DNA from 4 places in the Paenibacillus sp. FSL F4-0125 genome. Region 1 is predicted to be linked to each of the others. Evidence: riboswitches for the same ligand, from Rfam matches in the RefSeq annotation. Region 1 holds a riboswitch; each other region holds the start of a gene.
What was found. A riboswitch is a leader RNA that binds a small molecule or an ion and turns the genes downstream of it on or off. The one in region 1 is predicted to bind cyclic di-AMP.
Positions count from the first base shown of each region.

Region 1 (8,086 bases):
AGGCGAGAGCTTGGGGCTCGAACGCTTAAGCCGGATCGAGGCGTTCGATAACTCGAATATTCAGGGGACCAATCCGGTCTCTGCGATGGTTGTCTTCATTGATGGCAAGCCCGCGCGAAAAGAGTATCGTAAATATAAAGTTCGTACAGTAGTGGGTGCGGATGATTATGGAACGATGCGCGAGGTCATCCGGCGGCGGTATGAACGGGTGCTGAAAGAGAACCTTCCGATGCCAGATCTTATCGTAGTCGATGGTGGTAAAGGGCAGATTTCTTCAGCTATTGATATTCTGGAGAACGAGCTGGGGTTATTCATTCCGGTCTGCGGTCTCGTTAAGGATGACAAGCATAAGACGGCTCAGCTTCTGGTTGGAGATCCGCCAGAACCCGTCTCTTTAGCTCGGGATAGTCAGGAGTTTTACCTGCTGCAACGGATTCAGGATGAGGTGCATAGGTTCGCTATCACCTTCCACCGTGAGCAGCGCGGGAAGTCCATGGTTACCTCTAAGCTGGACTCCATACCAGGTATAGGCGAGAAGCGGCGCAAGGCGTTGCTTAAGCATTTCGGATCGCTAAAGAAAATTAAAGAAGCCTCCATAGAGGATTTTAAATCACTTTCTATTGGCGAAAAGCTGGCTAGTCAAATTCTTGAGGCGCTCAAGGATGAAGAGCCGGCGACATAGGGCGTGTTTGCGTAAATACAAAAAAAAGGTGTCATAGCAGGTTTCTGCTGTGACACCTTTTTTATTATCGGGTATCCACCCGTTACTTCTTTAAATGATAGATTTCGGTTCAACCGGCTTCGGATCAGGTTTTTGCGGTGGATTAAACCGGTAGACAATGTAGGCGACTATGAACGGCATGATAATCGCGAAGATACCTGCTCCGACATTCACGCTTTCCTTCATAAAGATCAGCGTAGCGCCCATCAGAATGCTGTCAAACACGACATGACTGAACATGACGGCAATAAAGCCGTAACGAAGGAAAATATAGCTGAAGAGCAGCCCGATCACGGTAAGCTCAATAGGACGGGAGCTGATAGGGTAGATCGGATAAAGTGTATGACCAAACGCCCATACCAGCGTGGTGATCAGGCAAGCGATGAACGTGCTCCGGAACACTTTTTTCAACATAGGGATTCCGAAAAAACGATAAATAGCTTCCTCGGATAACCCGGCGAGCCATGCAACGATAGGCAGCAGCCAAGCATATCTCATGTTGTAAGGAGATTGAGTAGCGTCAGTAGTGGACCAGTTCTGCAAAGTCAATGACAATACGATGAACATAAGGGTCTGTACCCCTAGCAGCACGAATGCCCAGACGTATCCAGCCCGGATACTATCCAGCACGTATTTACCATAGCCAGGCTCTTTAGCACGAGGCCATGGGTTCATCCCCTCTTCTTTTTTCCAAAGGCCGTCCCCTCCAACTAAAGAGAAATAGAGCAGGGAGGACATTAGAAGGCTATATAAGGCATAAATGATGAACATAATGACGGAAGTGATTTGAGCCTCGAGTCCTTCGCCCGAAGATTCAGGAAGCATATTATAGGTGCTGATCATCATAATTACAAAATAAGCCGAGCTTAGGAAAATTCCGCGCTTAAAGGAGGTATGTTCTCTTCTAAGTATGCTGTAGATGAGTGCCAAAATTCCTAAAGCTAAGGTAGGCAGACCGTAACCGAATAGAGTAAGCTTTTCTGCGAGAGAGGTCTGGTCCTTCACGTAGGAGGTATGCCAGGCTGGAGCAGTGAATCCGGCTTTAAAGCTGGATACCTGTTCGTCAGCGAAATCGAAATAATAGTGAAGCAAGGATTCGCCGATCTGAACGGAACGGTCAGTATATACGAGCCCATAGTTTCCTGCATTCGATTCAATTTGCAGCTTGGCGGGATTTACATCCCATTCCTGAAGCCAGGGGCGGGCAAGATTTTCTTTTTGTGCCAAAGACAAGTCAGCACCCTTGTCCTCTTCTTTTGCACCAGCAGCTACATTGTTTGGCAATTCTGCAGATGACCCTTCTGCTCCTTGTGTGAAGGCGACAACTGCGCCAGTATACATATTGAGGTCAACGGAGATTGTAGGCTCTTGTGCCGCTGAAGGACTAAGTGTTGCACGGAAAATGTCAAAAGGATACCGTTGATCCAATTTCTTTTTTGTGTAGTCCTCCAAAAGCTTCTCGCGGGACATATAACCATAAAAGGAAGAGTCCGTTTCATAAAGTACATTCCACTGATCGTTTGGTGCTTTGGTATAGTTTAACTTTTGTTCCGCAAATGATATCGCTTTGTCGCGGGCTTCCGCCTTACTGATGACGGTAGTATCTTCCCCGGCAGGGCTATTTAGCACCGAGGGGGCAATCTGAAACATAATAAATAGAATAAGACCGATAATGCCCGAGATGATGAGCCTCTTGGAGAGGGCACGTTGCTGTAAGGGCTGGCCAACGGGATTCATGTAACGCCTCCTTGTAAACTGACAATGTTATGTTCCATTATAGTATTAGTGCCATGATAGTTACAAAAATCATCGTATATTCTTTTTATGGGTAATAGAGATATTATAGAATAGGAAACTGAATATATACCATGAATTTAAAGTGATCAATTCTTCATTTTTCATGAAAATCGATGCAATTGCAGGGAAAACACGGAAAAGTGATGAGAAAAGGCACTCCTTCTGGTACATCCTCTCCAAACCGCATTTTTCATATGAATCACCATTAATTGTGTCTTTGTGATTTATCGAAATAACAGATATAATTTGTATGCAATTGTATATAGCCGAATTTCAGGTGAAAACGGGGGAACCATAAGAAGTAATGAAAAGATGAGTATACGCCGTAAAAGGTGACTTTATTCATCAGGGGTGAATTTCGTTCTAGGAACGAATAGGGCAGCCTGCACAGTCCGAATCCGTCAGCTAACCTCGTAGGCTAATTTACTGCAGGAACCAAGGGTAGCATTGGTTTTCCAGTGCTTTTTTTGTTGGAATTCTTTAAATTAAGATAAGAGGGTGAGCATAGTGGCTTCACAGTTTCGCAGAGTTTCTGAATCAAAGTTTCTGAAGCTCTCTCCGCCTCAGATTATGGTGCTCGGTTTTGCATCGATTATTCTGATAGGAGCCTTGCTGCTTATGCTTCCCATTTCGAGTACGAGCGGGAATGCTGTGAGTTTTATTGATGCATTGTTTACTTCGACATCGGCAACCTGTGTGACCGGACTTGTGGTGCTGGACACCGGGACGACATTCACCTTTTTTGGAAAAACCGTGATTATGTTGCTTATCCAGGTCGGCGGCTTAGGTTTTATGACAATGGCCACCTTATTTGCCATGATGATGAAACGCAAAATCTCTTTGCGGGACAGGTTGATCCTGCAGGAAGCCATGAACCAGGGTTCTATGGAGGGGATTGTTCGGCTGATCCGGAGAGTAATTATTTATTCATTAGTCATTGAGGGCTGTGCAGCGGTCCTGCTGTCCATACGTTGGGCGTTTGATATGCCGCTGGGAAAGGCCATTTATTTTGGGATATTTCATGCAGTGTCGATGTTTAATAATGCTGGATTTGATATTTTTGGGGATTTTCGGAGTTTAACCGACTATGTATATGACCCGCTAGTGAATATCGTGGTGATGTTTCTGATTGTCTCCGGCGGTATTGGTTTTATTGTCATGTCTGATCTGGTGGAGTTTCGTGTAAAACGTAAATTGTCTTTGCATAGCAAAGTTGTACTCTCTACCACGGCTGGGCTTATTGTTATTGGTGCTTTGGTTATTTTTATATTTGAATTTACGAATCAGCGCACACTGGGTAATCTTAATTTCGGCGGCAAAATATTATCAGCATTCTTCCAGTCTGTATCGCCCCGAACCGCTGGTGCCAATACGGTGGATATTGCTGGACTCCGGCAAGCCTCTCAGTTCTTTATGGTTATTCTTATGTTTATTGGTGCATCACCTGGTTCAACGGGTGGCGGGATTAAGACTACTACCTTTACCATTATGATTGGTGCGGTAATCGCGATGCTGCGCGGGCGTGAAGATGTTGTACTGTTCCGTTATCGATTGGCGCAGGAGCGTATCTATAAAGCGTTGACGTTAACATTACTAGCTTTACTATTGATCCTCTCTGTGTCGATGGTACTTTCCACAACAGAGGATAGTAATTTCTTAGCGATCTTATTTGAGACAACCTCGGCCTTTGCCACGGTAGGGCTAACGATGGGGCTGACACCTGAACTATCTATCATCGGTAAGATTCTGATCTGTCTGACTATGTTCGCAGGTCGACTAGGTCCATTAACTTTAGTGTATGCGCTTGGTCCTAAACAGGGTAAACCATTGTATAAGCATCCAGAAGGTAAAATAATTATTGGATAGGAGCTAATCAGAAATGAAAGCACAGCAATTTGTAGTAATCGGCTTAGGGCGCTTTGGGTCAAGTCTCGCGCTTGAGCTGATGGAAATGGGCTACGAGGTGCTCGGGATTGATCACCATGAAGAACGCGTAGAGGAAATGAGCGATCACTTGACACATGCCGTAGTGGCAGATGCTACAGATGAGGGGATTATGCGCTCGCTAGGTGTACGGAACTTTGACTGCGGGATTGTAGCGATTGGCGACAATATGGAGCGAAGTATTCTGGCGGCTATTTTGTTAAAAGAGATTGGAGTGAAGCAAGTTGTAGCCAAGGCGATCTCGATTCTTCATGGTCGTGCGTTGTCCAGGCTGGGCGTGGACCGGGTTATTTTTCCGGAGCGGGATATGGGCATTCGTGTAGCACATCAGCTTGTGACACCTAATTTGCTTGATTATATTGAACTGTCAAAAGATTATAAAATCGTGGAGCTAACCGTACCGTCCTGCATGAACGGGAAAAGCTTGTCCGATTTAAATACAAGAGCAAAGTATGGCTGCAGTATTGTTGCCCTGAACAGGGAAAGTGGAATTATCGTTGCTCCAACGGCACATGATCATTTGAGCGAAGGCGATGTAATGGTACTCATTGGTTCTAATGAAAGTATTGATCGATTTGAGAATGAGGTTGTAAACCAAGAATAAATAGTTAAGCCCTTCGTCCTTTCATTGGACGGAGGGCTTTTTAAATTTAAGTTGCACGAGAGAGGCAGGGATTACTTCTCTCGTTCTGTCAGAAACATTTCTTCTGTAACCTGCACCAGGCTGCGGGCCGCTGTGCTCAGGGTTCCATCGTCACGGTAGATCAGACAGGTAGTTCGCTGGGTCTGCTCCAGCTCTTTAATATGCAGAGAGACCAGTCCACCACCGTTTAACAGCTGCGGACGCAGATAAGACTTAGGTAGTAATGCGGCTACATTGACCGTCGGTAGCAGCCGCACGATGGCTTCGAAGGAGTCAATTTCCATACGTACGTCTGGATCAATTCCGCAGCGCTGGAACAGATCGTCCGTTAGACGGCGATACCAGGTGCCTTTGGAGAAAAGGATCATTGGCAGTCGGGACAGATCATCCATGGTCAGCTTGGAAGACTGATTCAGAGGATGATGCTCAGAAACAACCAGCCTAAGCTGATCCTCAAACAGAGAAATACAGCGCAGTCCAGGCTCTTGAATAGAGGAAGCAATCAGACCTATATCTGATTTCCCTTCACTGACAGAGGAGACAATCTCATGCGTTCGGCCTGTGATTAGCTTCAGCTCCGCAGTCGGGTACTTCTCCATATATGCGTTAACCAGTGGAGGCAGAGTGGTCTGTAGTGAAGTGAGAGATGCCCCTAAGGTGACCAGCTTTGGCTCGCCTTCTTTGTATTTAGACAAAGCCTCCAGAAATTTAGAACGCTGCTGACGCTGTTCAAGTGCGTAGGAATAAGTGAGACGCCCAACCTCGGTTAACTCCAGCCGTTTACCATAACGATTAAATAGCGCGACACCTAGGCGTTCTTCCAGCTTGGAGATTTTACGAGATAGGGCAGGTTGGGACAGATTGAGCTGGCGCGAGGCACGATTCAAGCTGGAATGCTCCACAACCGCTGCAAAAACATCTAAATCGTCAAACATACTTATGTTCCTCTCGTAGTGCAATCTATAAACAGTAGTGACGAAATTCATAGCCTTGAAGACAATACTTCTTGCTCCATAAGGAAATAAAAGATTTGTCGGAAAATGTTGCTTCTCCAAATGAGAATTATTATCATATAAAATCTATTCTTATGCGTTTATTGTATAACGATTAATAATTAGATTGCAATTCCCTTATAAGGGAAAAAGGAGTAACATGAAAAGTGACACAAGATATTCACATTTTGTGAAAAAGAAAACAAAGTCCGGGAAACTAGGGGATAGCGGTAAATATAGGCATTTTGTCATTACATAGTCAACGTTATCCTGTGTCAAATGTAGTTCCGGCGGTGAATACACATTAATGAAAACGCTGTTTTAATCGGAAAGGGGTTACTTTGTATGAAAGGATTTTATTCCAGAAAGATTCATTCCTTGCTAGGCGTTATCCCGCTTGGAGCCTTCTTCATTGAGCACATGATGACGAATTTTGCGGCTGTAGAGGGTGGCGCTTCCGGTTTCACTGACAGTGTGATCTGGCTGAACAGCCTGCCGCTTGTCTTCTTCCTGGAATTGTTCGGTATATGGCTTCCTCTGCTATACCATGGCGTATATGGACTGTATATTGCCTATCAATCCAAGCCGAACTTAAACCGTTTCAACATTGAAAGAAACTGGCGTTATACGCTGCAACGTATTACGGGAATTATCACCTTTATCTTCATAGTCTGGCATTTGTTCCAAACCCGGGTACAGGTGGCAGTGGGTAGTGTTGAGCACGAAGAATTGGGCGGTCTGATGCATGATATCGTGACTCAACCACTGATGTTGACACTGTATATTATCGGTATCGTTGCAGCATGCTTTCACTTCTCGAACGGCCTATGGTCTTTCCTGATCAGCTGGGGAATCACGGTAGGACCTCGTTCACAGCGGGTATCCTCTTACCTTTGTCTCGGTATTTTTGTTCTTGTAACGTTCATGTTCCTCATTTCGTTAGTCACTTTCCGTGATGCCGAATTTCAAACCGCATCTTCTATAGCTCAGTCCATAAAGACTTTCATCTAAGTAATTACCTCTCAGGACTAGATTCCAGAATCCTTTCTGATATTTTCGATAAAGGGAGTGAACTATCATGGCAACAGCAAATATCATTATCGTGGGCGGCGGTCTGGCCGGCCTGATGGCTACCATCAAGGCAGCGGAGTCCGGTGCGCATGTTCAATTATTCTCATTAGTGCCTGTAAAAAGATCACACTCCGTTTGTGCACAGGGCGGCATCAACGGCGCTGTAAATACGAAAGGGGAGGGCGACTCTCCTTGGGAGCATTTCGATGATACCGTTTATGGTGGTGACTTCCTGGCGAATCAGCCACCGGTCAAGGCGATGTGTGAAGCGGCACCGGGTATCATCCACCTCATGGACCGGATGGGCGTAATGTTCAACCGTACACCTGAGGGACTACTCGACTTCCGTCGTTTCGGCGGAACGAAGCGTCACCGCACTGCATTTGCTGGTGCAACGACAGGCCAACAGCTGCTGTACGCGCTGGATGAGCAGGTGCGCCGCTGGGAATCTGAAGGTCTCGTAACTAAACGTGAGAACTGGGAGTTCCTTTCAGCTATCATCGACGACGAAGGCGTATGCCGAGGCATCAGTGCTCAGAATCTAAAGACGATGGAGATTGAGACTTTTCCTGCGGACGCTGTTATTTTGGCTAGCGGCGGGCCTGGTATTATTTTTGGTAAAACGACAAACTCCGTTATTAATACGGGGACAGCTGCAAGTGCGGTATATCAACAGGGCGTACACTATGCCAACGGAGAATTTATACAGATTCACCCAACGGCTATTCCAGGAGATGACAAGCTCCGCCTAATGTCGGAATCGGCACGTGGCGAGGGTGGTCGTATCTGGACTTATAAAGACGGAAAACCGTGGTATTTCCTCGAAGAAAAATATCCGTCCTACGGTAACCTGGTGCCGCGTGATATTGCTACACGGGAGATTTTTAATGTGTGTGTGGATCAAGGGCTGGGCATTAA
Region 1 covers NZ_JBBOZJ010000001.1:5,565,350-5,573,435, reverse strand. Annotated here, with positions in the region: gene uvrC (excinuclease ABC subunit UvrC) at 1-682, shown strand, start outside; gene NST74_RS24700 (CPBP family intramembrane glutamic endopeptidase) at 773-2,458, opposite strand; cyclic di-AMP (ydaO/yuaA leader) riboswitch at 2,773-2,954, shown strand; gene NST74_RS24695 (TrkH family potassium uptake protein) at 3,089-4,384, shown strand; gene NST74_RS24690 (potassium channel family protein) at 4,398-5,066, shown strand; gene NST74_RS24685 (LysR family transcriptional regulator) at 5,138-6,040, opposite strand; gene NST74_RS24680 (succinate dehydrogenase cytochrome b558 subunit) at 6,443-7,108, shown strand; gene sdhA (succinate dehydrogenase flavoprotein subunit) at 7,176-8,086, shown strand, end outside.

Region 2 (8,086 bases), 2.0 Mb from region 1:
ATTTACAGTATTGTTTGCCAAAAAGAGATTAAAAATTATATAATTTTAAATGTATATGATAAAAACTACATTAGTCCACAGAGGACAGAAAGGAATTCTCCTTGAGTAAACCTAATAAAAGTACAAGCGTTCCCCAGCTAAGCAAACAAGAGAAACGGCGGGTAGAACAGGAGCAACAAAAGCAGAAGACGAGAATTTTAATTATTGGTTCCATTGCTTTAGTAGTCATCATTTTTGTTGGATTGTTTATGTTAGCTTCGAAAGATGCCGCAAAAAATGCCACTACGGGAGAACCAGTGGAATTCAATTACAGTGAGCTACCTAGAGTCGGTAAAGAGGATGCACCTGTTAAAATTGTTGAATTTGGTGATTTAAAATGTCCAGCGTGTTCCCAATTTGCAACTTCAGTTAAACCGAAGATTGTTCAAGATTTTGTCAACGAGGGAAAAGCAGCGCTCTACTTTGTAAATATGGCTTTCGTTGGTCCAGATTCTGAGACTGCCTCACTTGCTGCATTATCTGTATATCATCAGAATAAAGATGAATTCTGGAAATTCTACGATGCTGTATATGCACAGCAAGGTGATGAGAGCGAAGAATGGGCAACTGAAGATTTCTTAGTAAGCCTTGCGGAGAAAGAGAAGTTAGCTATCGATTACGAACTGCTACGTAAAGATATCAAGGATCGTACGTATGCAGATGACCTAAATAAGGGCATGCAGCTAGCTACTGAAGCAGGGGTAACTACAACGCCATCCCTTTACATCAATGGAGTAAAGACTGCGGATCCATTTAACATTGAAGCGATTTCAACTGAAATTAATGACGCCGCAAAAGCTGTGGAGGCAAAGTGACAAAGTTCCTATCTTTTTGCAAGCGTAACTGCCTGTATCTGGCCTGGTTCGTCTCTTTAGTTGCTGTTGCCGGTAGCTTGTATTTGAGCGAAGTATTGAAATATGAACCTTGTAAGCTTTGCTGGTTCCAGCGAATTTTCATGTATCCTCAGTTATTCCTCTTGGGAATTGCAACGTTTCGAGGGGATAAACGGATTATCCCTTATGTACTTCCACTAAGCTTGATTGGTGGCAGTATCTCGATCTATCATTATGCGGAACAGAAAATTCCTGCGTTAAGTAAAGTTCTTCCTTGTACAATTGGTGTTCCTTGTAATAAGGATTACTTGAACTTTTTTGGATTCATTACGATACCATTCCTTGCGTTAATCGCTTTTGCTTTAATTAGTATTTTACTTTGGTACGGACGTAAGGAAGAAGAAGTGATGGAGTTAGATACAGAGGAAAGTTTAGGATTTTGATTTTTTAACTTTAAGTGATCCGAAAAAATGTGAAAAGTGATTAAAAACACGATCCAGAGGGATAATTGAAGAGAATGAAAGAGAGCATCCAATAAGACGCTGTATTTGCGCTTACTGGATGTTTTTTCATTCTTTTTTCATTTTTTTCAACGCTTTACTGTAACCACTTTGTAGACTAATATTAGACCTTGTGAGAAGTTGAATATGCGCTGAATTTTCTTAGGAAAAACGGGGGAACCAAACTTGGCATTCGTGCCAATGGGGTGAATCGGAATGGGTCGATTGGACTTAAACCGTAGGGCTATACCACAGCCCGAATCCGCCAGCTAACCTCGTAAGCAAAGGTGGGATAATGACCATGCATAGCATGCGGATCATTTCCGTATGCTATTTTTAGTGTCTGCATTTATGAAATCCACCAATGAAAACAGCGCGCGGAATTTCCGTTTCAGCTCCCAAAGAAAGGAACTGTATCCACCATGGTAAGCAAGGTAAAACGACTATTGATCGGGCGTCCGATGAAGTCGAACGAACTCGATCATGAAAAGTTATCCAAGGTTAAAGCACTGGCTGTCCTGTCTTCTGATGCGCTCTCGTCTGTAGCCTACGGAACGGAACAAATTCTGATTGTACTAGTGGCTGCAGGGTTTACTGCCATCTGGTATTCCCTGCCAATTGCATTAGCCGTATTGGGCCTGCTGGCCATCTTGATTTTATCCTATCGGCAGACGATCTACGCTTATCCTCAGGGAGGCGGAGCTTACATCGTTGCCAAGAGTAATCTTGGTGTTCCGACAGGGCTTTTAGCAGGAGGGTCTTTGTTAGTGGATTACATTCTGACCGTTGCTGTTAGTGCGTCGGCAGGGACGGATGCGATCACATCGGCTTTTCCAAGTCTTCATAATCACACCGTTCTTATTGCAGTATCCGTTATTATTCTTCTTACTTTAATTAATCTTCGCGGAGTTACAGAATCAGCTTCATTCATCGCAATCCCAGTGTATTTATTCGTGGTGTCGATTGTAGTGTTGATTATCTCCGGTATTATTAAATATGCAGCAGGTGGCGTGCATGCGAATGTCCCTGAAATTGGCGCTGCTGTTTCTAATGTTAGTTTGTTTCTACTATTAAAAGCCTTCAGTTCTGGCTGTTCAGCTCTTACGGGTGTAGAGGCTGTATCTAATGCTATTCCAAACTTTAAAGCACCTGCAGAAAAGAATGCAGCCAAGACCTTAATGGTCATGGGAGTTATACTTGGATTTATGTTCACAGGCATCACACTCCTGGCGTATTGGTACGGCATAGTGCCTGACGAAAAGGCCACAGTTGTTTCTCAGATCGCTGAATCGACCTTTGGTCGCGGAACTTTATATTTTTTCATTCAAGGTATCACAGCAGTAATTTTGTTCTTGGCGGCTAATACGGCATACTCAGCGTTCCCGCTGCTTGCATTTATGTTTGCAAAAGATAAATATATGCCGCATGCTTTTATGGTTCGTGGTGACCGTCTAGGCTTCTCCAATGGTATTATTTTTCTAGGTGTTCTGTCAGCTCTGCTTGTAGCTGCATTCCACGGAAATACAGAAAGCCTGATTCCTCTTTATGCGGTTGGTGTCTTCATTCCTTTCACATTGTCTCAGCTAGGAATGATGGTTCATTGGTTTAAAACCAAACCAGCGGGATGGAAAAAAAGATTTGTTGTAAATACCATTGGTATGCTGACTACATTGACGATTACGCTTATTTTTATCATTACTAAGTTCTCAAGCGTATGGATGGCTTTCATTTTCTTACCTGCTGTAATGTTCGTGTTCTACCGTATCCACAAGCACTATTTGAATATTGCTGATGAGCTTCGTATATGTCCAAGTACAGATAAACCTTTGATTAAAGGCAGCACGGTTGTTGTCCCTGTTGCCGGTGTAACACGTGCTGTACTGCATTCCATTAGCTATGCCAAGTCTTTAACGGATAATGTTGTAGCAGTATATGTTGGATTTGATGAAGAGGACATCCAAAAGATGGAGCAACGGTGGGAGGAATGGAACCCAGGTGTACGCCTGATTGTACTCCGTTCCAGATATCGCAGTATTATTCGTCCGTTACTGAAATTTATTGATACAGTGGAGTGGAAGACCGCAGCAACGGATCATATCACGATCCTGATCCCACAATTTATCACTAAGCATTGGTGGCAAGCTGTACTTCATAATCAGACCAGCTTTTTAATCCGTTCTTACCTAATGAATTCAAAAGATGTTGTGGTAGCGACTGTCCCTTATCATTTGAATAAATAGTGAACCCTTAAGGAGAGGCTATATCCGGAACGTTCGGAATATAGCCTTTTTTGTATTTTAAAGAAGGAAATTGTTACAAATCCACAAAATTTAAAATTTATATGTTGACATAGAGAATGAGAATCAATATCATTTAAAAGTGAGATAGAGACAGTCAACATCTTTGAGAAAACATAGCTTGTACACACTAGGAGGGTATTAGATGTTTTGGTTTAACAGAAAAAGATTTGGAAGCATGAAATTAACGATGGTCGGATTAATGGTGATGGTGCTATTTTTATCCGCTTGCGGTAATAATAATTCCGGTAACGCATCAAACACAGGATCAGAGCCTACAGCAGCACCTACTGCTGAAGCCACAGAAGCTCCTGCAGCGCCTAAGACGTTAACGGATGCAATGGGGCATGAAGTAACGATTCCGGCTAATCCAACGCGTGTACTGGGTTCTTATTTGGAGGATGCTCTGGTAACTCTGGGTGTGACTCCAGTAGCACAATGGTCCGTACCGAATGGTGTTCAGGATTATCTGGCCGCTGAATTGAAAGATGTGCCTACCATTAGCTACGATCTTCCGCTCGAGGCAGTAACCAGCTTTGCTCCGGATCTTATTCTCATCCCATCGGAGTCTTCTGTACAGAACGGTATCTACGACCAACTGAATAAGATTGCACCGACTTATGTGATTGGGGATGAACTAAATCAAGATTGGCGTAAATCGCTGCTCAAGATTGGTGAAATTCTGAACAAGACCCCTGAAGCAGAGAAAGCCATTAAAGAGTATGAAGACAAAGCGGCTGCTGCGAAAGAAGAGCTTAAAGGAGCTATTGGTCAAGAGTCCGTGGCGATTTTATGGTTGGTACAAAAGAACTTCTATATTGTAGATGAAACACGCAGTAGTGGTGCTGTGTTATACACAGACCTTGGTGTAACGCTGCCTAACTTAGTAACAGAAATTCCTGTTGGCACAAGAGCTATTTGGAATCCAATCTCACTAGAGAAGCTTTCTGAGCTGACGGCAGATCATATTATTCTTGTAAACAGTGATAAGACTGAGGGTTCGGAGATCCTGGACAGTGCAATTTGGAAAGGTATCCCGGCTGTAAAAGCTGGTAATGTGCATGAAATGAGCTCAACAAGCAGCTGGTTATACAGTGGTGCGAACGCTGGCGGTAAAATTATTGATGATGTGTTAAAAAGTCTTGTGAAATAAAAAGTCGTAATTCACCATGAATGAGACTGATCTTTTGGTGGGGAAGGGCGTGCAGATCAAGTATCTTAGGATACTAAGATCTGCACCATTTTTTTATAAACCATTCCCATATTACGGAAAAACTACTCCTACAATTGTACAACCTAATTTTTTTTGCGATAATGAGAATGATTGTTGTTATCATATAGACTAATGTAACTATCGATTAAGGAGACGACTCATGGTTTCACCCTCAGATTTCGCTCATCGCAATAAAAATGATACAAAAAAAGCTCTACATACCCGACCGGCAGCTGCAATGGGTATTCTAGTGATTGGACTTGCTGCTATTGCCTTTGGACTGGCACTTTCAGTCTCGGTGGGTGCGGCAAATATCAAGCTAGCTACGGTATGGGAAGCAATATTTCATTTCAATCCAGATTTACAGCAGCATCAGGTGATAAGAGAACTGCGATTTCCACGCGCGATAGCAGGTGCTATGGTCGGTGCTTGCTTCGCAGTAGCAGGGGCAATCATGCAAGGGATGACAAGAAACCCGCTGGCGGATTCAGGTCTGTTAGGCTTGAATGCGGGAGCAGGTGTAGCGCTGGCCATAGTTTTTGCTTTTGCACCTTCGCTCTCTTTCACTTCACTTATGTTGTTTTGTTTTATAGGTGCCGCTGTAGCCTCATTTATCGTATTCGGAATCGGGTCGCTATCTTTTAATGGCCTTACACCGTTACGTTTAACGCTCGCAGGCTCTGCGGTAAGTGCATTACTGGTTGCTGTGAGTCAGGGTATAGCTATTCTTTTTAACTTATCCCAGGATATTGCCTTCTGGCTGGCTGGCGGAATGGGTGGGGCAAGCTGGACTCAGATCAAGATTGTTTTTCCTTGGGTGTTCGTGGCATTAATCGCAGCGATGATATTATCGCGGTCCGTCACTTTGCTCAGCTTAGGAAGAGAAGTTGCCGTTAGTCTGGGGCAGCGGACAAGATTAGTGCAGTTGGCATGTATGATTGTTGTAGTCGTTCTTGCCGGAAGTGCAGTCTCAATGGTTGGCCCGATTGCTTTTATAGGACTAATTATTCCACATGTTACACGTTATTTCATTGGTGTAGATTATCGCTGGATTATTCCTTGCTCGGCGATTCTAGGGAGCTTATTGATTATCTTTGCGGATATCGCCGCTAGAATGATAAATGCACCTTATGAAACGCCGCTAGGCGCTTTAATAGCCATCATCGGTGTACCTTTCTTTATTTACTTAGCGAGTAAGCGTAAGGGGGAGCTGTAATGCACAGATTAACCCTTTCTCCTAATGAAAAAGAACGCCGCACACGCGCCATTACAGTGTTATCGCTGCTTGCCATTTTGATCGTTGTTGTATTTATTGTCAGTATGAATACAGGATTTATGCGTCTATCCCCCCGGGAGGTATTACATACACTGCTGGGAGATGGAACTCATCAGCAAAAGCTAATCTTATTTGATTTCAGATTACCTCGCATCGTTATTTCATTGTTAGTTGGAGCAGGCTTTGCAGTGTCAGGCTGTATCTTACAAAGTCTCGCTCGGAATGCACTTGCTGAACCGGCTACGCTGGGCATTAGTGCGGGTGCAGGTTTTGCGGTAATCATTTTTATCTCGTTTTTTCCGGCTACAACAGCAGCTCCGGTATTCGTCTTGCCGCTTTTAGCGCTTGGAGGAGCTAGCTTAACCGCCGCTTTAATCTATATTCTTGCATATCGGAAAGCAGATGGTCTGTCTCCAACAAGGTTGATCCTTATCGGGATTGCGGTCGCTGCCGGAATCAATGCTTGCCAGCTTGTGTTGGCCCTTCGGCTTGATCCTAATAATTATCAATTTGTAGCGACTTGGATCGCCGGGAAAATATGGGGTGGCGATTGGAGATTTGTCCTTGCGCTGCTGCCTTGGATAGCGATTCTGTTACCGTTCGCCTTCTATAAGGCGCAGATTCTTAATGTATTGAATCTAGGAGATCATACTTCATTAGGACTTGGAATGCGCGTGGAGAAGGAACGTATTCTCCTTCTGGTAACAGCAGTAGCACTTGCCGGCTCCTGTGTCGCTGTAAGCGGAGGGATAGGCTTTGTTGGTCTAATTGCACCACATCTAGCCCGCAAGCTTGTGGGACCCCGTCATCAGGTATTATTACCGGCTAGTGCTTTGACAGGGGCACTCCTTATGATTACTGCGGATACCATCGGAAGATGGGTGCTGCAGCCTGCAGAAGTTCCAACAGGCATCGTGGTTGCGATCATTGGTGCACCTTACTTTTTGTATTTACTCGCCAAATCAAAAGCGTAAAACTAAGCTCTTTCTTACGAAGCAAGATAAATTCTGTAGTTCATTCTAGGAGCATAGCTTCATAAACTTTTAAGGAGTGGTTAACATGTCAGAACGTTTGAATACAGAAGAATTAAGTATTGGGTATGCAGAGGCTACAATTGTTAAAGGTTTGAACTTATCCATCCCTACTGGAAAAATCACCGCACTAGTGGGCGCTAACGGCTCTGGTAAATCTACAATTCTTAAAACTATGGCCCGGATCATGAAGCCTAAGAGCGGCAGCGTGATGCTGGACGGCAAATCGATCCATAACTTTTCTACGAAAGAGGTAGCTCGTCAGCTTGCGATCTTACCGCAAAACCCAACGGCTCCAGACGGACTAACGGTCTCTGAACTTGTCAGCTATGGTCGCTTCCCGCATCAAAAAGGATTCGGCACAATGACAGCGGAGGATCGCAGCATTATCTCTAACGCGATCACTGTTACAGGGATGGAGCCTTTCCATGACCGTCCGATTGACCGCTTGTCCGGAGGACAACGTCAGCGTGCTTGGATCGCAATGGCATTGGCACAAGAAACAGACATTCTATTCCTAGACGAACCAACAACATTTCTAGATATGGCGCACCAGCTTGAAGTTCTACAGCTTCTGCAAAAGCTGAATGAGGAAGAAGGCCGTACCATTATTATGGTAGTGCATGATCTGAATCATGCTACTCGTTATGCGCAGCATATGGTAGCTATTAAGTCCGGTACTGTGGTTAGTGAAGGCTCACCTACTGAAGTTATGACACCAGATGTACTGCGGGAAGTGTTTGGAATTGAGGCGGATATTGTGCCAGATCCACGCACCGGTGTGCCGCTGTGCCTTCCTTACGAGCTTGCAGCCTATAAAGCGGTGTAAACATTATTGAAAATCATACAACGAACAGGCTCCCGTCATTGACAAGGGAGCCTGTTCGTTGTTACAGT
Region 2 covers NZ_JBBOZJ010000001.1:3,613,482-3,621,567, reverse strand. Annotated here, with positions in the region: gene NST74_RS15960 (DsbA family protein) at 102-854, shown strand; gene NST74_RS15955 (disulfide oxidoreductase) at 851-1,315, shown strand; cyclic di-AMP (ydaO/yuaA leader) riboswitch at 1,513-1,671, shown strand; gene NST74_RS15950 (APC family permease) at 1,795-3,612, shown strand; gene NST74_RS15945 (iron-hydroxamate ABC transporter substrate-binding protein) at 3,815-4,822, shown strand; gene NST74_RS15940 (FecCD family ABC transporter permease) at 5,043-6,098, shown strand; gene NST74_RS15935 (FecCD family ABC transporter permease) at 6,098-7,132, shown strand; gene NST74_RS15930 (ABC transporter ATP-binding protein) at 7,218-8,018, shown strand.
Region 2: linked by a shared signal. The riboswitch ahead of NST74_RS15950 (APC family permease) and the one ahead of NST74_RS24695 (TrkH family potassium uptake protein) in region 1 are both predicted to bind cyclic di-AMP.

Region 3 (8,086 bases), 5.0 Mb from region 1:
GACCCGCTGACCGGACCGATATAGATTTTCAGACGTCCCCGATGCAGCTCATAGATCGAGAGCAGCAGCTCCTCCGGCGTCTTCCTCCGGTATGTTCCCATCAAGACCACTCCTTAATAACCCCGATCATGCATGTACTCTTCTGTTCCAAGAAGAAACGACGTTGTCGTCCTTCAAAGATGACAGCCGTTTCTCGTAGAGATATAAGGATGTTGTATAATGTGAACCTTATACTTTCTTATATTCTAGAAAGCAAGATATCCCTGCCCGATTCTAAGAAATCTGGCAGGGATTTTTGTTATATTTATTTGTTCGATAGTTTCAATAGATCCATGTTTAACTTCAATACATTAACCCGTTCTTCACCGAACAGTCCCAAGTCACGGCCCTCAGTATGCTTATTCACTAGCTCTTCCAGCTGCGAAGCAGGAATACCCGTTAAATTGCTAATCCGAGGAATCTGCACGATAGCCGAGCCAGGTGTGATATGCGGATCCAGACCTGAACCTGAGTTGGTGATCAAATCGACTGGCAATTTATTCACGGGCACATCCGGGTTATCGAGCTGCCACTGCGCAATGAAATCCTTGGTCCGCTGCAGCATATCCGGATTGGATGGAGCGTAGTTATTGGAGCCTGAAGCCTCTGCTTTATACTCAATACTCGACACACGTCCATGAAATAAAGCCGGGTTCGTAAAGTTCTGTCCGATGAGTTCCGAGCCTACCACTACTCCAGCATCATCCTTAAGTAAGCTGCCGTTCGCTTGCGACGGCATCAGAACCTGGGCAAGCGCTGTAGTCGTCAGAGGATAGATCACTCCGCAAAGAACAATAAATACTAGACTTAATCGTACAATAATAAAGAAATAAGAACTTTTCGATGATGACAACTGCTCATCAGTGTCCTCCATGGAGTTTCCGTTATTCACGATGCTCTCACCCTTTCAATGATTAGTCAACACGTCATTAAATCCATACACTTACGATCATATCAATGAGCTTGATGCCCGCAAAAGGAACAACCACTCCGCCTAGCCCATAGATAAATATATTGCGTCTAAGCAGCTTCGTAGAGCTCATAGCTTTATACGACACACCCTTCATAGCCAGTGGGATGAGCAGGGGAATAATAATCGCATTAAATATCAAGGCGGATATTATAGCCGAGCTTGGCGAGCCTAGTCCCATTACATTCAGGGCTTCCATTTCCGGTATGGCGAGCATGAACATCGCCGGAATAATGGCGAAATACTTCGCGATATCATTAGCTATACTAAAGGTTGTCAATGCGCCCCGCGTCATCAGCAGCTGTTTACCAATCGCAACAACCTCAATAATCTTCGAAGGGTCGGAGTCCAAGTCGACCATATTGGCCGCTTCCTTAGCGGCTGTCGTACCGCTGTTCATGGCTAAGCCCACATCAGCTTGGGCAAGGGCAGGGGCATCATTTGTACCATCCCCTGTCATGGCAACCAGCTTGCCCTCGTTCTGTTCGCGCCGAATGACTGCTATTTTATCCTCAGGTGTACTTTCCGCGATAAAATCATCTACACCCGCTTCGCGAGCAATTGTAGCTGCGGTCAGCGGATTGTCACCCGTACACATAATGGTCTTGATCCCCATTTTCCGCAGCTCATCAAACCGCTCTTTCATGCCCGGTTTAACCGTATCCTTCAAGTAAATAAGTCCATAGATCCGATTATCTACCGCAACCGCTAACGGAGTTCCCCCCATCCGAGCGATGGCATCAGAATTACTATCGAGGTTGGCGGGAATGATTCCGCCTTTAGACTGTACCCATTTCTTCACGGAGTCTACCGCACCTTTACGTACACAGCGTCCATCTTGCAGATCAATACCACTCATCCGTGTTTCTGCCTTAAACTCTACGAATGCCCCACCTTCAGCAAGCTTACTGTCATAGCTGCGTTCCAGCTTCTTGGCCAGCTCAATAACAGATCGTCCTTCAGGTGTCTCATCCTTCAAGGAACTAATGGCCGCCCATGCTGTAAGCTCCGCTTCCGATTCATCCCCGACAGGTACAAATTCACTCGCCATCCGGTTTCCAAAGGTAATCGTACCGGTCTTATCTAAGATCATCGTATTAATATCGCCGGCAGCCTCAACGGCCTTACCCGACATCGCGAGTACATTAAACTGGGTCACCCGGTCCATACCCGCGATTCCGATTGCGGAGAGCAGTCCCCCGATTGTTGTCGGGATCAGACAGACCAACAAGGCGATCATGACGGGAATATCAAGTTCAACACCTAGATACGTTGCAATCGGCCGCAAGGTCACTACTACAATCAGGAAAATCAATGTCAGACTGATCAAAAGTGTATTTAGCGCGATTTCATTAGGTGTCTTCTGACGTTTCGCCCCTTCCACAAGGGAGATCATTCGATCTAGAAACGACTCACCAGGATCACTTGTAATTCTTACTTTAATCTCATCACTGACGACCCGTGTACCGCCTGTAACGGAACCAAAGTCCCCACCGGCTTCCTTGATTACAGGTGCAGATTCACCTGTAATCGCTGATTCATCTACGGAAGCCAGCCCTTCTATCACTTCACCGTCACCAGGGATGAGTTCTCCCTGGCTGACGATGACGAGATCTCCTTTACGCAGCTCGGAGGAGGATACTGTCTTCACCGACCCTCCAACGATTTTGTTAGCTGTGATATCTTGTTTCGTTTTCTTGAGTGAATCGGCTTGGGCTTTACCCCGGCCTTCCGCCAGTGCTTCAGCGAAGTTCGCAAACAGCACTGTAAATAGCAGAATGAACAACACTGTGATATTGAAGCCTATCGATTCCTCTGCATTAAAATATCCAGGAGCCAGCACCATGAGGAGGACAATGATCGTACCGACCTCTACCACGAACATGACTGGATTTTTGATTAGCGTTACTGGGTTAAGCTTTATAAAACTATCCTTTACAGCGCTAAGGAGTATGGGTCCCGTTAGCAGCTTTTTTCTTTTTACAGTACTCATCTTATTCTCCCTCTTCCTACCGTAAGGTTAGATATTCTGCAATGGGGCCGAGTACAATGACCGGCAGGAACGTCAGCGCACCGATAATCACTACGGTACCAATCAGAATTCCCGTGAACAGACCATTGTCTGTGCGGAATGTACCAATGGTCTCAGGAACTGGCTTCTTCTGAAGTAAAGAACCTGCTACTGCCAGCATTGCGATGATCGAGACATAACGGCCTAGCAGCATGACAATCCCGGTTGTAACATTCCAAAAGGTTGTGTTGTCCGCAAGCCCCTCAAATCCTGAGCCATTGTTCGCGGCAGAAGAGACATATTCATATAACACTTGGCTGAGCCCATGGAATCCAGTATTCGTAATCGCCCCTTGCCCCAAATCGGTCAGGAACGCAGCTGCGGTTGGCACTAGGATAATGAACGGATGAACAAGGATCGCAATGGCAATCAGCTTCATCTCCTTGGCCTCTATCTTCCGTCCGAGAAACTCCGGTGTCCTGCCGACCATCAGACCGCACAGGAAGACACCCAGAATCGCATACATCAGCATATTGATCAGTCCGACACCTTTACCCCCAAAGACATTGTTGAGCATCATCAGTGCCAGAGGCGTAATACCTCCCAGTGGTGTCAGCGTATCATGCATATTGTTAACACTACCTGTCGTAGCTGCGGTTGTTACTGAAGTAAACAAGGAAGACTGCGGAATGCCGAAGCGTACCTCTTTACCTTCCATGCTGCCTTGCGAAGATTCGATTCCTAGTGCATTGATCGCCGGATTACCCTTTGATTCAGCATAATAGTTCAGTCCCAGCAGTAGCACGAACAAGGTCATCATTGCGGTAAAAATAACCCAGCCCTGACGTTTGTTCTTAGCAAACAGTCCGTACATATAAGGGAGCGAAGCTGGCAGCATCCACATAGAAAGAATCTCCAGCACGTTCGTAAGTGGATTAGGATTCTCAAAAGGATGCGATGAATTGGCCCCGAAGAAGCCGCCTCCGTTCGTGCCCAAATGCTTGATCGATTCCAGTGAAGCTACTGGACCGATAGCAATCTGTTGCGTTTGCCCCTCTAGTGTAGTGACTTCAAGTGATGGCTTGAGGGTTTGCGGCACATGTAGTCCTACCAGTACCAATGAAACTAGCAGAGCCAGCGGAATGAACACACGAATATGTGCTTTGACGAAATCCTCGAAGAAGTTCCCGACTGATTTGCGTCCTGTGATCCCTCTGACAAAAGCAACCGCAACTGAAAATCCGCTCGCTGCAGACGTGAACATCATCATCGTGATGACAGCCATTTGTGAAAAATACGAAAGTCCCGTCTCCCCGCTGTAATGCTGCAGGTTTGTATTAGTCATAAAGCTGATCACCGTATTGAACGAAAGCGTCTGTTCCATATCCGCAATTCCATTCGGATTTAGCGGTAAACCCCGCTGCAATCGAAGAAAGATATAGCTGAAAGTAACCAGTACGATATTCGTTAAGACAAAGCTGAGCGCATACTTTTTCCAGGACATCCCTTCCCGTTTTTTCAGTCCGATCAGCTTATAAATCCCTTTTTCCACGCCTCCAAACCATCGATCCGTACGATTGGGTTCATTAGAAAATACATGATATAAATACGTGCCCATCGGCTTAACCAGCAAGATGAGAATGACGATTACAGCTACGATTTGCAAAATGCCCATGAATGCCCCTCCTTAAAATTTCTCCGGATGAATTAATGCGTAAACCAGATATAAAAACAGCAGTAGGGTAACAGCGATGACTAGAATCACAGCTTATCCCTCCCTGTATCCTCAACTACACCTGCGCACCAGCGCATAAATCCATAAAACAACCCGTAAATTACAGCTAACGAAGCCACCATATACAGATCCATCATATCTCCCGCACTCCTTCTTTTATCCTTGATGAGGTGATTTATCGATCAGAAAATCAGCATCACCACTGTGGGAATAGATTACATAACTTGCACCAAGTCTTTTATAGACCAATCTAGGATTTATTGAGCTTGTGATCACAAAAATCGGCTGTGTCGTCCAGGTGCGGCACATCTGAATGTAGCGGCAGCATAACGTAAAGCTGCTCTCGAACAGATATACCCGGCCTACCGGGAACGGCGGGCGAAACCAAGTATTCTGATGGCGGGTATCTACTAGAACGACTTTCTCAATCCCCATCTCTTCAAGTAGGGACTTCTCAGGCAAGTTGTTGGTCAATCCCGCCATCTTAATGCCTCTAAATTTTAGAAGCTTAATAAAATGTTCTCCTGCCTTCGTTGGCGCACATACCAGTACATATTCATTCTGATCTGTCATCTCTTATTCTCCTCAAATGCTTTGCTTGTAAGATCAGAGCTTGATCACCCTGGTCTTGAAAGAAAAGCTACCGCTAATGATGAATATAACGACCTCTTCGTGAGGTTTTCCATAAATGCTTTGCTTAAAAAAGCACAGCAAAAAGCCACAAAGGATTCTCCTCTGTGGCTCGCTAGCGGTCACATTGCACTCATCCTCTCTCCATACGCTTACGAGGTTAGCTGTCGGATTCGGGCGGTGAGAGTCGCCCTACCTGTATAGATGCGAGCTCACTCATATCTTCTACAGGATTCACCCCATAACCGGCTTCCGACTCTCACATCGTCTGCCGATTGTTGGTTCCCCCGCTTTCCTTATCGGAAATTAAGCGGATCAAATATTCGATTGTTGTTGAAACAGGAGTAATCATACCCTTATGCAGGAAGTATTGTAAAACGTGATTGATGCCAAAATAATGCAAATTAAAAACTATTTTCGCATTGGATAGCGCTTACTTGATATTCAATCTCTCTATATCTCTTGTTTTCTCGAATTTGAATCAATTAGCGAAAAGCGGACGGACTCTGTGATTTTATTCACCACAGCTGGAGAAATCACCAAAAATCGCCTATATAGGAAAGGAAACGAGAAGTCGAGATTAAACGAGAAAGAAGCTCGATAACACGCAATAAATACCTATTTGGCAGGATTTTTCGTCGGAGTTGGTAGGATACGGTTCAAATTGCGCTCAAAAGAACACTTTCTGCTTTTACAGAAACACCTTGAAAAGAGTATGATTCGGATTGAATCTATTTCACGAAATACAATCAACGCTGAGTTCCTGTATTTGCAGGGAACGGGGGAACCATCGGGCCACATGGCCTACTTGGGGTGAATCCGAAGGAGACTGTTCAAGTCTCACATAGGTAGGGCGACTCTCACCGTCCGAATCCGACAGCTAACCTCGTAAGCGTAAAGAGAGAGACCCTTGATCCGCCACGCTTTGGCACAGGTGTGTATGCCTGTATTCCAAAACCGCAGCAGAGGTCCTCCTCTTGCTGCGGTTTTTGCGTTACCTGAACCTACCCGGGTAATAGCATGCTGGACGGGGTGAAAGGAATGAAACACTATTATTGGGGAATACAGCAAGGGCTGCTTGAGCCGATAAGTCTAAATTATGTTTGCTTTGGAGCGTTATGGTTCGAAGAGGATCATCACAGAACTATTGTCGGCTATGCATTTGGTCAGAACCAAATTGAATCCTTGCGCCATTTCAGCAGCCCTTCTACTTGTGAGTGCTGTATGGACCGAAGAATTATATACGAAATATATAAAAATATCAGAGAAAAGCAGCAGCTGCAGGATTGGTCGGCACATCAATGTTTTCCGTGGCTCGCCGCTTTTAAGAAACCTTGGAAGGACGTTGCTATTGGTTGGTACGTAATGAGATCCCGCAGCACCTTCCCCTTACATTTATCCATTATACGTAAACAGAAATTCCGACTATGGCTGGAGCATGCCGCAGTCTGTGAGAACGAAGCTGAAATGCTTGCCTGTATAGAGAAGGCTAACATTACTCATCATGTTGAGCTTAAGTTTTTGGAACCCTAGGAAGGAGAAACTTGTCATGGACCAGCGAAGACTATCTCGCATTGAAGTATTCGTCTTTGATTCACCTGAGCCTATTCACTATGGTATGGAGGCTGATCCAGGCAGCCGGTATGGCATCCTGAAACTTACCTGTAAAGGGGGTAGCAGCTGGGGGGCATGTCTTATCTCAGTCAATACCAAAACCTTCGACCTTATTAAATGGAGTTCTTTTCTCAGAATGATATACCACTGCCGGCTTGAGGAAGCGATAGATAAAGTACGTACCCATGGTTCAGAGTGGGATCAGACTCAGTTTGAGCTAGTGCAAGATGCTTTACAGGATTTAAAAGCCAAGCTGCAGGGGAAATTCTTGGCAGATCATATTGAGCAAGGTCGTCTGTACAGAGCTGTCGCCGGTGGAAGAGATTCCAGAGAGGGGCGGCTATACTATAAACCATCTAAGACCGTATCCAGTATTGCGCTTCAAAAGCATAGTTATCCAGAGCCTGATACCGCCGAGCTTATCAACAAATCCATTTCTTACTTTTCAATATTATAGGTTCATCCCATAACCCATTCTGAAAGGATCGTGTTTATCATGCCTGACCCCTTACCTGCCGGATCGCCCCGTAGAACTATATTTGCAGAGTGTGTTCAAAAGAATACGAATGATATCTATGCGCTCAGTTCTATGTTGTTACAACAATCAGCAGAAGCGGAGAAAGTTACTATCCGAACTTTTAAAGAGCTTCATAAAATATTCCTTCAAAAAAGCTTCGACAGCCAGCTATTCTCTATCGAAGCCTACCGCTCTTGTATCCGACAATGCGCCGATTATTACGCACGCCGGTCTCTCCTGTCTGCCAAGGCACTGCCTTGGGAGGAGCAGCTCGTAAAAGTGATGTGGTATGGCCTAAAGCTATCTTTACCTCAAATTAGCATTATCCTGCAAAAGAGCGTTCCTGTACTGAAAGATCAGCTTAGACATGTGCGGGAGCAAATGACTGCTCAAGAGGATTTGCTGCCCAGCGGTAATTTGTCCGTTGTTTAGCCCTCGGAGCTCACTTTGGCCGAAAAGCTAACTAGCGTAGTTGGAGGGCTGACATTCAGTATTTCAACCCTCCCGTGGGAGTTACTTCATATATAATTGAATATAATCTATGAGGGTATGACTAATGATTGGGACAAG
Region 3 covers NZ_JBBOZJ010000001.1:576,447-584,532, reverse strand. Annotated here, with positions in the region: gene NST74_RS02640 (histidine kinase) at 1-101, opposite strand, end outside; gene kdpC (potassium-transporting ATPase subunit KdpC) at 305-913, opposite strand; gene kdpB (potassium-transporting ATPase subunit KdpB) at 969-3,002, opposite strand; gene kdpA (potassium-transporting ATPase subunit KdpA) at 3,019-4,695, opposite strand; gene kdpF (K(+)-transporting ATPase subunit F) at 4,708-4,785, opposite strand; gene NST74_RS02620 (hypothetical protein) at 4,912-5,328, opposite strand; cyclic di-AMP (ydaO/yuaA leader) riboswitch at 5,519-5,708, opposite strand; cyclic di-AMP (ydaO/yuaA leader) riboswitch at 6,129-6,294, shown strand; gene NST74_RS02615 (hypothetical protein) at 6,427-6,918, shown strand; gene NST74_RS02610 (hypothetical protein) at 6,935-7,456, shown strand; gene NST74_RS02605 (hypothetical protein) at 7,589-7,948, shown strand.
Region 3: linked by a shared signal. The riboswitch ahead of NST74_RS02620 (hypothetical protein) and the one ahead of NST74_RS24695 (TrkH family potassium uptake protein) in region 1 are both predicted to bind cyclic di-AMP.

Region 4 (8,086 bases), 5.5 Mb from region 1:
TGATATTATAATAGTATCCCTTGGCAGCTCAGACAGCTCTAATCGGTCTGCTAGATCCACCATGGTCATAATCATTTCCACCTCATGAAAACCGTCAGCACGCTTGTGCAGCACATCCAGCATCAAATTAATTTTCGCTGGTGCCTTCTCATACATTTTCAAGGCGTTCACCCACCTTCAGCTTTTCCCGTAAAAACAACTTAACATATTATATGAAAAACTTCTAATGAAGTCCAATAATAAAAGGGTGTCGCCAGTTGGACGCACCCTTATTCGTTAAATAAATGTTCACACCCTAAAGATTAAGATTTCCGGGCAGCTTGTTCAGCGAGCTGAATTGCTCTTTTTACCATATTGCCGGCATCCTTTGCCCGGATTCCTCCCCAGCCTTCACGTTCTACAGTTTCGTAAAAACCAAGCTCCTTGGCTAACTCCGTCTTTAGTTCTTCCGACATCGTGCCTCGTTTTCTTCGGCTCATTACGGAATTCCTCCCTTATGAAAGTAAATGATAAACCCATTGCTCAATTAGTATGCTTGCTAAGAACAAGGATCATTCACCGGACATGTTAACCGCCAAAAAGAACCGGTCGTCCTTTATCAAGGACAACCGGTTCTCGTAGAAATAAAAAACAGCCTCCAAAGGAAGCTGCCTGTGAGACATTAAGCTTTAATATACATAATCCGCATCTGCCCATCGTCTTCACAAACTGTGATTTCCACAGATTCAGTAAGGATATCGGCATAGCTATAGGAGACTCGCTTGAATGTTTGCTGCTCCTGATCCAGTTTTACAATAAATACAGAAGGGTACGTTTCTTCCAGGACACCGGTGCGTTCAACGGTTTTACGACGACCTCCGTTTGCACGCAACGTGATCTTATGACCGACGTGAGCTTCGAGACTGCGTTTAATTTCCAACAGCGCGTTATTAGCCATTGCCTGACGACCACCTCTTTTCTTGTCCATTATACAACTTTCTCAGGCGTTTGTCAAAGCAAATAAATAATTATAGATGATGAATATTTGGTTGTCAACGGAATTTTTTTGCGGGCAATCAGAGGCGAACTAATATCCTTGTTATCTGTAATGTGATTGCTACTAAGCAAGAAAACATATTCTTTTAGTTCTTTAAAGATAGCGGTTATTTCACGTAATAAATCCCCCAAAGTGGGGGCTTCGATCCGTGCCCAGGTACTTTGCGGGCGCCCCAATATATATGCTCTGAACATAAAAAAAGGGTCAGCATATCGCTCACCCTCTCTTCACATTATTCTATTTGGCCACTCCAATTTACCTATTAGCCTTGGAAAATAGACCTACCCCTGTCAATTAAATCGCAGAAGGTGTCACTTTTAGTGCCGACAGGTTCTGCAGACGTGGCATCCCAATACGGAAGCTGCCACGGGTCTCAATACCGCCGATTCCCTGATTACCACTAATGGTGTTGTTCAAAACATCACTCAGATTCACCGTATCCCTAATGGGCGTGAACGACGATTTTGCAGCTACGTATACTGGGTCTAAGGCATGGATCAATATCCGTCCAGGGGAACTGGCAAAGTTCGCCCCTGCCCCCAGCAGCGCTTCAAAATGTGACTGGCAAGCACCTGCAACAATCGTCAACGCATCAAAATTTCGCTCATAATCCCTAGCTACCCTAATAGCAGCTACGAAGTTTTGCGAATTTTTATAGCTGCTCAGACTGTGAAGATCGTAAGTATGCTGTTGCTTCAGCACCCCGTCATGACCGGTAATCACCACAATATCTGGACGCACGCGGGGCAGCAGCCGGTATAAAGTGTCAGCCATTGCGGACTCATGAACATGATGACCTTCAGCAGGGATCCGCAATTGCTCATATAAGCTCAGACTCTTATTCAAGTACGCCGGATCGCCATCCAGATGTAGTACTTTCCCCGGCACTTCAAAATAAGCAGCTTCCTTGGGCGATGGAGCCCATGCCCCCTCTGATAGAGCGCTCCCGCTCCGCTGACTTTGCTCCTGTCGGTCTTTCCGCAGCTGTGTCAGTGATTCATTCGCTTTAATCTGTGCTTGTTGTCCTCGTTCCGTAATTCGGGTAGGAGGCACTTGAACCAAGTCATTCAGAGGAGAATCCGCCAACAGACGGAAATCTGTGCCTTTAATGACGGCTCTGTCCTGCACAATATGATCTACACGAAAAGTCAAATCACCGCCATACGATTTACGAACGACCAAGTCTCCTAAATTCATTACAACCACCACCTCTACCCCATCGTATGGGCAAAGACCTCAGTTGGTTCATAACTAGCCGTGTTTTTAGCTTATACGATTCCAGCAGCCAACAGAACACCGCTCAATCGGGCGTATTCTTCTAAACTTAACGTTTCTCCGCGGCGGGTTGGTTCAATACCAGCTTCTGCAAGTAAAGCCTCCAGACGTTCACGTCCCTCTTCAGGGAAGTAACGAGCCTTGAGATTGTTAGCAATCGTTTTGCGACGCTGTGTGAAAGAAGCTTGGACGACCTCAAAGAAATGCTTCTCACTCTCAACTTCTACCGGTGGACGCTCTCTTACCTTTAGACGGATTACAGCCGACTCCACATTAGGTTGAGGAATGAATACTGTACGCGGCACAATGCAGACGAGCTCAGGCTCACTGTAATACTGCACGGCAATGCTAAGGCTTCCGTATTCCTTCCCTCCCGGAGAAGCAGCCATACGCTCCGCAACCTCTTTCTGAATCATTACAACGATGTTATCAAGCGGAAGCTTCTCTTCGAGCAGCTTCATCAGGATCGGTGTAGTCACATAATACGGCAAATTGGCAACTACGCTTACCTTGTTCACGGATGAAAAGTCTTCCTTAAACAGCTCCTGCAGGTTTACATTCAGAACATCATCATTACGAACCTTAACATGCGGGTAAGGGGAAAGTACGTCCCTTAAAATAGGGATCAACCTACGGTCGATCTCCACAGCGGTTACCGCACCGGCTGTTAGCGCCAAACGCTCCGTCAGTGCTCCAATCCCAGGACCGATCTCTAGAGCCCCTGAGTCGCTATCTAGCCCAGCAGCGTCTACAATCTTGTCCAATATATTTTGATCAATCAAAAAATTCTGTCCTAAGCTCTTCTTGAACTTAAATCCATAACGTTGAATAATCTCTTTTGTCCGTTTTGGCGTTGAAATTTCCTCTCTACCACTCATGAAGTAATGCCCCCCTGATCAATTTGGGCGAGAGCTCCGGCAAATTCCTCCCGCGTAATTCCAAACATCGCCAGCCGCTTGTACAGCTGCTTGCCATTACAATATCCGATTCCAAGCAAATTACCAAGTGCCATACGTCTTTCAGCTGCCCGAGGGTGTACAAGCATTCCAGCGGCCATTAGATCGTCAATTCCAATGATTGCAGGTGCTCCTTCAAAAGAGGTATGTACGTTTCGTAGCGCATGACGAATCGCCTCTGGAGAGGCGTTCTCCACACCGATATCTCCCTTACGGGTTGCGTCCTTCTCCGGAATGAAAGCATGCTTGCAGCCCGGCACCTTTGCGGACACAATCTTACGAATTCGTTCACCCGCGTGATCCGGATCTGTAAGAATAATCACCCCTCTACGCTCCATAGCAAGCGCGATCTTCGCAATTACGGTCCGGTCTACCGCCGAGCCCCCTGTTTCGATCGTATCTGCTTCTACAGCGCGTTTAACAGCGACGGTATCACTCTTACCTTCAACGACAATTAATTCCTTAATCATATCTCTTGACTCCTTCCCAAGTGTAAACGCCTTCGGCGTCCTTTCAAGGACGGCAAGCGTTTAAACGAGAAATATAAGGCTAAAGTATAACGTGAAACTTATATTTCCTTATATTTAAAAAAAGCAAAAAAGAAGAGGTTTCGCTCCTCTTCTTTTGGTTAAAGAATTTATAAGTGATGAGCGGTTGCTCTGCGATCAACGAAATGATCATCTGGCGTTCCTTAACGGTTATCATCACTATAGCTTATCAAAGAATAATTTGCAAAAGCTTCCGAACTAATTTAACTCCGGCTTCACAGGTCCAATCACATAAACGGTACGTGATTTACGACCGAAATTACGCACATGGCTCAGTGAATCGTAATAGACATCTACTTTATTGCCTTTAATGGCACCGCCAGTATCTTCAGCTCGGCGGAATCCAAGCCCCTCAATATATACCCACCAGCCAATAGGGATTACATTCGGGTCTACTGCAATTGTACGACCTTCCGTTACGCGTGTTCCGGAGGCAGTTTTGGTACCTATACCTGGCTCTTCTGATGAATAAGCTGTCATGGAGACGTTCTTAATCATCTTCTTGTACTCAAAGTCTACGCCAGCCTTGCTTGTGACGTTATTAGTCTTGGCGCTAACCTTAGCCGTTTTGGAAGTAGTGTTTGATTTGGAAGTTGTTGTAGTCTTAGCTACAGCCGGCTTAGGAAGTGGTTTGGTACCAACGGCAATAACTTTATCTTTCGTTACCGTTTGTACTTCCTTACCAATCATGCGCATAGAGGCCAGTTCTCCGTCTTGGTAGATCTTTTCAATATGCTGAATCATGACGCCTGGTTTGCCTGCCTGTGCCACTCTAACTGTTCCCACAGTAAGGGAGGGGTCTGCTGTCTTGATGACTCTGAAGGGTAAGTTAGTTGTCCGCTGTACAGTCTGTTTGTTGATGCGAACAATCTTAATCTCCATATTGGCAGAAATGGCGGTGTCTAACGAAGGGAAAATCTTATCATGACCTTCTAGGGTGATGCCCATTTTGTCAATTGCTTTACCGATTGTATCCTCGGTTGTATATAACGTTTTTGTTGCTCCGTCCGCAATAAGGCTAATTTTCTGCGCACGATTGATAACGACACGGTCACCGTCTTTTATTTCATCACTCAGACCTAAAGATAGTTCATCATGCGGCTGCAGCGAAATTTGCTCTTTCTCCAGCACATCACCAAGAAGCGCTTCTCGCGTTTCAAGCGTCTGTGTCTGCCCGTCTATTACTAAAAATAATTGTTTGTTACTTTGACCGTGTACGTACAGCAGAATAAGTAGCGCGATAGCGACTGAAATCACGCCTGCAAGTAAAAGTACGCGAGTATTTACTTGCTCCCACCGTAGTGCGAAAGACCTGCTGGATGACTGCGAATCATGGGATACTTCTGGTTGGAATACGCCCATTCTCTCCATCCTCCTTACATAGCCCCGTCGTCAATTGTATATCATGAGGACTGAATTCCTTTGACGAAACTATTTGAGATTGTCACAGGACACGCACTTAATAACTTAGCGTCTCCTGCTCATGGATCGCCTGCTCGGCACAGCTACTCCCACCCCTGTTATATAACAGTATGTGGGCAACATTCTATTTATTCAAAAATAAAAAAGCCTAAAAAGAGTTCAATTGAGGACTCTTTCGTGGCTTCTCCAAATTCAGAATAGAGAATGCTTGTGCACGAGGTTGCCTCTCTTACTTGCGCTTACGGGGTTAGCTGTCGGGTTCGGACGAAAGAGAGACGCCCTATTTCAGGTCACCCGCTCATGGCGGTTGCCCTTAAATTCACCCCAAAGACCACGTGAAGAAATCAAATACTGTCCTGTGGCACGTCGAAGCCGTATTCAAAATACAGGCATGCGACAGGTCAATATTGGTTCCCCCGTTCTCCATACGGAGACTCAGCGAGACGATCCATGAATCAGTGGCTGTCACTATAACACAGCTCACATCACTGAAAAGATGATATCCTGTTTTGATGCATGTTGTAAAGGACGATTCAACCACGTTTAAGCAAAAATTTGGTTAAAATATTGTAATATTCAGCCGTTTTTATATTAAAAAAGTTTAATATATCGGCCATTCTCTATTTTTCGCCTGTTTTACTCCCGTTTTCACTCAATCCCAAATCGTTCCAGTGCGTTCGCATACGTAATTTTAGCCAATTCTTCCCATGTTAGCCCTTTAATTTCAGCTGCCGCCTCTGCTACCAACTTCACATGAGCACTCTCATTTCGCTTCCCGCGGAAGGGATGAGGAGTCAAATATGGAGCATCCGTTTCGATCAATAATCGGTCTAACGGGGTCTGCGCAAGCACTTCTTTTGGCACTCGTGCATTTTTGAACGTAATGGGTCCTCCAAACGATAAATGAAAACCAAGATTCAAGCACATTTTTGCCGTTTCCCAGCTTCCTGAGAATGAGTGCATTACACCTCCAACCTCATTTGCCTTTTCTTCCCGCAAAATCCGTACAACATCTTCATGGGCATCACGGTCATGAATACAAATCGGCATCTTTAGTTCACGGGCTAGTCCGATTTGCTTGCGAAAAACCTCATGTTGCACGTCCTTGGGAGAGGTGTCCCAGTAATAATCCAGTCCAATTTCCCCAATAGCCACCACTTTTTTATGACTGCACAGAGAAGCGATCCAATCGAGATCTCCTTCTTTCATATCTATCGCATCCTGCGGATGCCAGCCCACTGCAGCATAAATATAATCATAAGATTCTGCCAGCTTCATCGTAGAGGGAATCGTCTCCCGATTAAATCCGATATTAATCATCTTACTAACGCCAGCCTCTACAGCACGAGCGATAACTTCTTCGCGATCCTCGTCGAATTGAGGTGCATCCAGATGCGTATGTGTGTCAAACAGAAACATTTTTGCCGTCACTCCTTGTTGTTTTTTAACATAAGACAGTGTGAATTTCACGCCATCTATTGTATCGTCTATTTCTACGAGAAGCAGTTATTGATTTCAAAAGACGAAAACATCGTTTCTTCTTGTCAAAAATCCCATATTTTCTTGTATTATTTTGCAAAAATCTCTGCTATTGAAGATGGCAATCGTGTAAGCGCTTGTCTCAACTTATCTTGAGGAAAATACAGATGATACCTGCCACGATGAATGCCGCTAATAGAGCGTACAATATCCGACACCTCTGAAATTTCCCTCAGCTGATCATGTCGATCAAGCAGCAAGATTTGCTTATTGTCAAAGGCTTCTCCCGGACGGAACACATCATAGGGCAAATCTGTCGGAAAATCAATCTCCAAGTCATATTCCGGGTGAAGTCCCGCTGCCGCAAAACTGCTGCGAATTTCAGTAATCATATCTGTATCAAGATTCTCCATCTCAACATATTTATACAGTTTACGATGAATAAAACGGGTACACAAGTCGCTTAATAGCTCATCTTTTTCAAGCGTCCACTGCATAAAAGCCGTCTGTACCAGCGCCTCATCCAACATTAAATATTGCTTCACTGTCACCTCTCCACGGAACAAATCCTCCAGCGGATGAATCATAAAACTAAAATGGTACCCCTCTTGGAAAAGCTCCTTAGCTCTACGGAAAATTTGTCGTAAAATAATCTCAGAGCTGCGTGTCACCGGATGAAAATATACTTGCCAGTACATTTGATAACGCGACATTAAATAATCCTCAATTGCATGCATTCCCGATTCTTTTACCACAACCCGACCATTATAAGGACGCAGCATTCTCAAAATCCGATCAATATCGATCGTTCCATAGTTTACACCTGTATAGTACGCATCACGCAACAAATAATCCATGCGATCAGCATCTAGCGGACTGGAAACCAGATTAACAACGATTTCATGCTCATAAGTTTTGGAGATCACTGAAGCTACTTTACGAGGAAAATCCTCCTCCACATCACGCAAGATCTCAGTTATCTCTGTGTCCTCCAGAATAATACGACAAGTCCAATCCTCATGGTTCATTTCAAAAGCTTCTTCTATAGAATGAGAAAATGGACCATGTCCCAGATCATGAAGCAAAGCCGCACACAAGGTCAGCAGACTTTCTTCAGGAATCCAATCCTTATACCCGCTTCGTTCAAATTGTGAAATGATTCTACGTGTAATTTCGTATACCCCAAGGGAATGAGAAAACCGACTATGCTCTGCACCATGAAAAGTCAGATACGAGGTACCCAGCTGGCGGATTCGGCGTAGACGCTGAAACTCCTTTGTATTTATTAGTCGCCAAATAATAGTATCCTGCACGTGGATATAGTTGTGAACCGGATCTTTGAAAACCTTTTCTTCTGTGAGCGGCTGCTT
Region 4 covers NZ_JBBOZJ010000001.1:39,826-47,911, reverse strand. Annotated here, with positions in the region: gene ispE (4-(cytidine 5'-diphospho)-2-C-methyl-D-erythritol kinase) at 1-162, opposite strand, end outside; gene NST74_RS00215 (small, acid-soluble spore protein, alpha/beta type) at 303-479, opposite strand; gene veg (biofilm formation stimulator Veg) at 662-937, opposite strand; gene yabG (sporulation peptidase YabG) at 1,331-2,233, opposite strand; gene rsmA (16S rRNA (adenine(1518)-N(6)/adenine(1519)-N(6))-dimethyltransferase RsmA) at 2,305-3,189, opposite strand; gene rnmV (ribonuclease M5) at 3,186-3,737, opposite strand; gene NST74_RS00190 (3D domain-containing protein) at 4,014-5,177, opposite strand; cyclic di-AMP (ydaO/yuaA leader) riboswitch at 5,459-5,688, opposite strand; gene NST74_RS00185 (TatD family hydrolase) at 5,886-6,656, opposite strand; gene NST74_RS00180 (HD domain-containing protein) at 6,806-8,086, opposite strand, start outside.
Region 4: linked by a shared signal. The riboswitch ahead of NST74_RS00190 (3D domain-containing protein) and the one ahead of NST74_RS24695 (TrkH family potassium uptake protein) in region 1 are both predicted to bind cyclic di-AMP.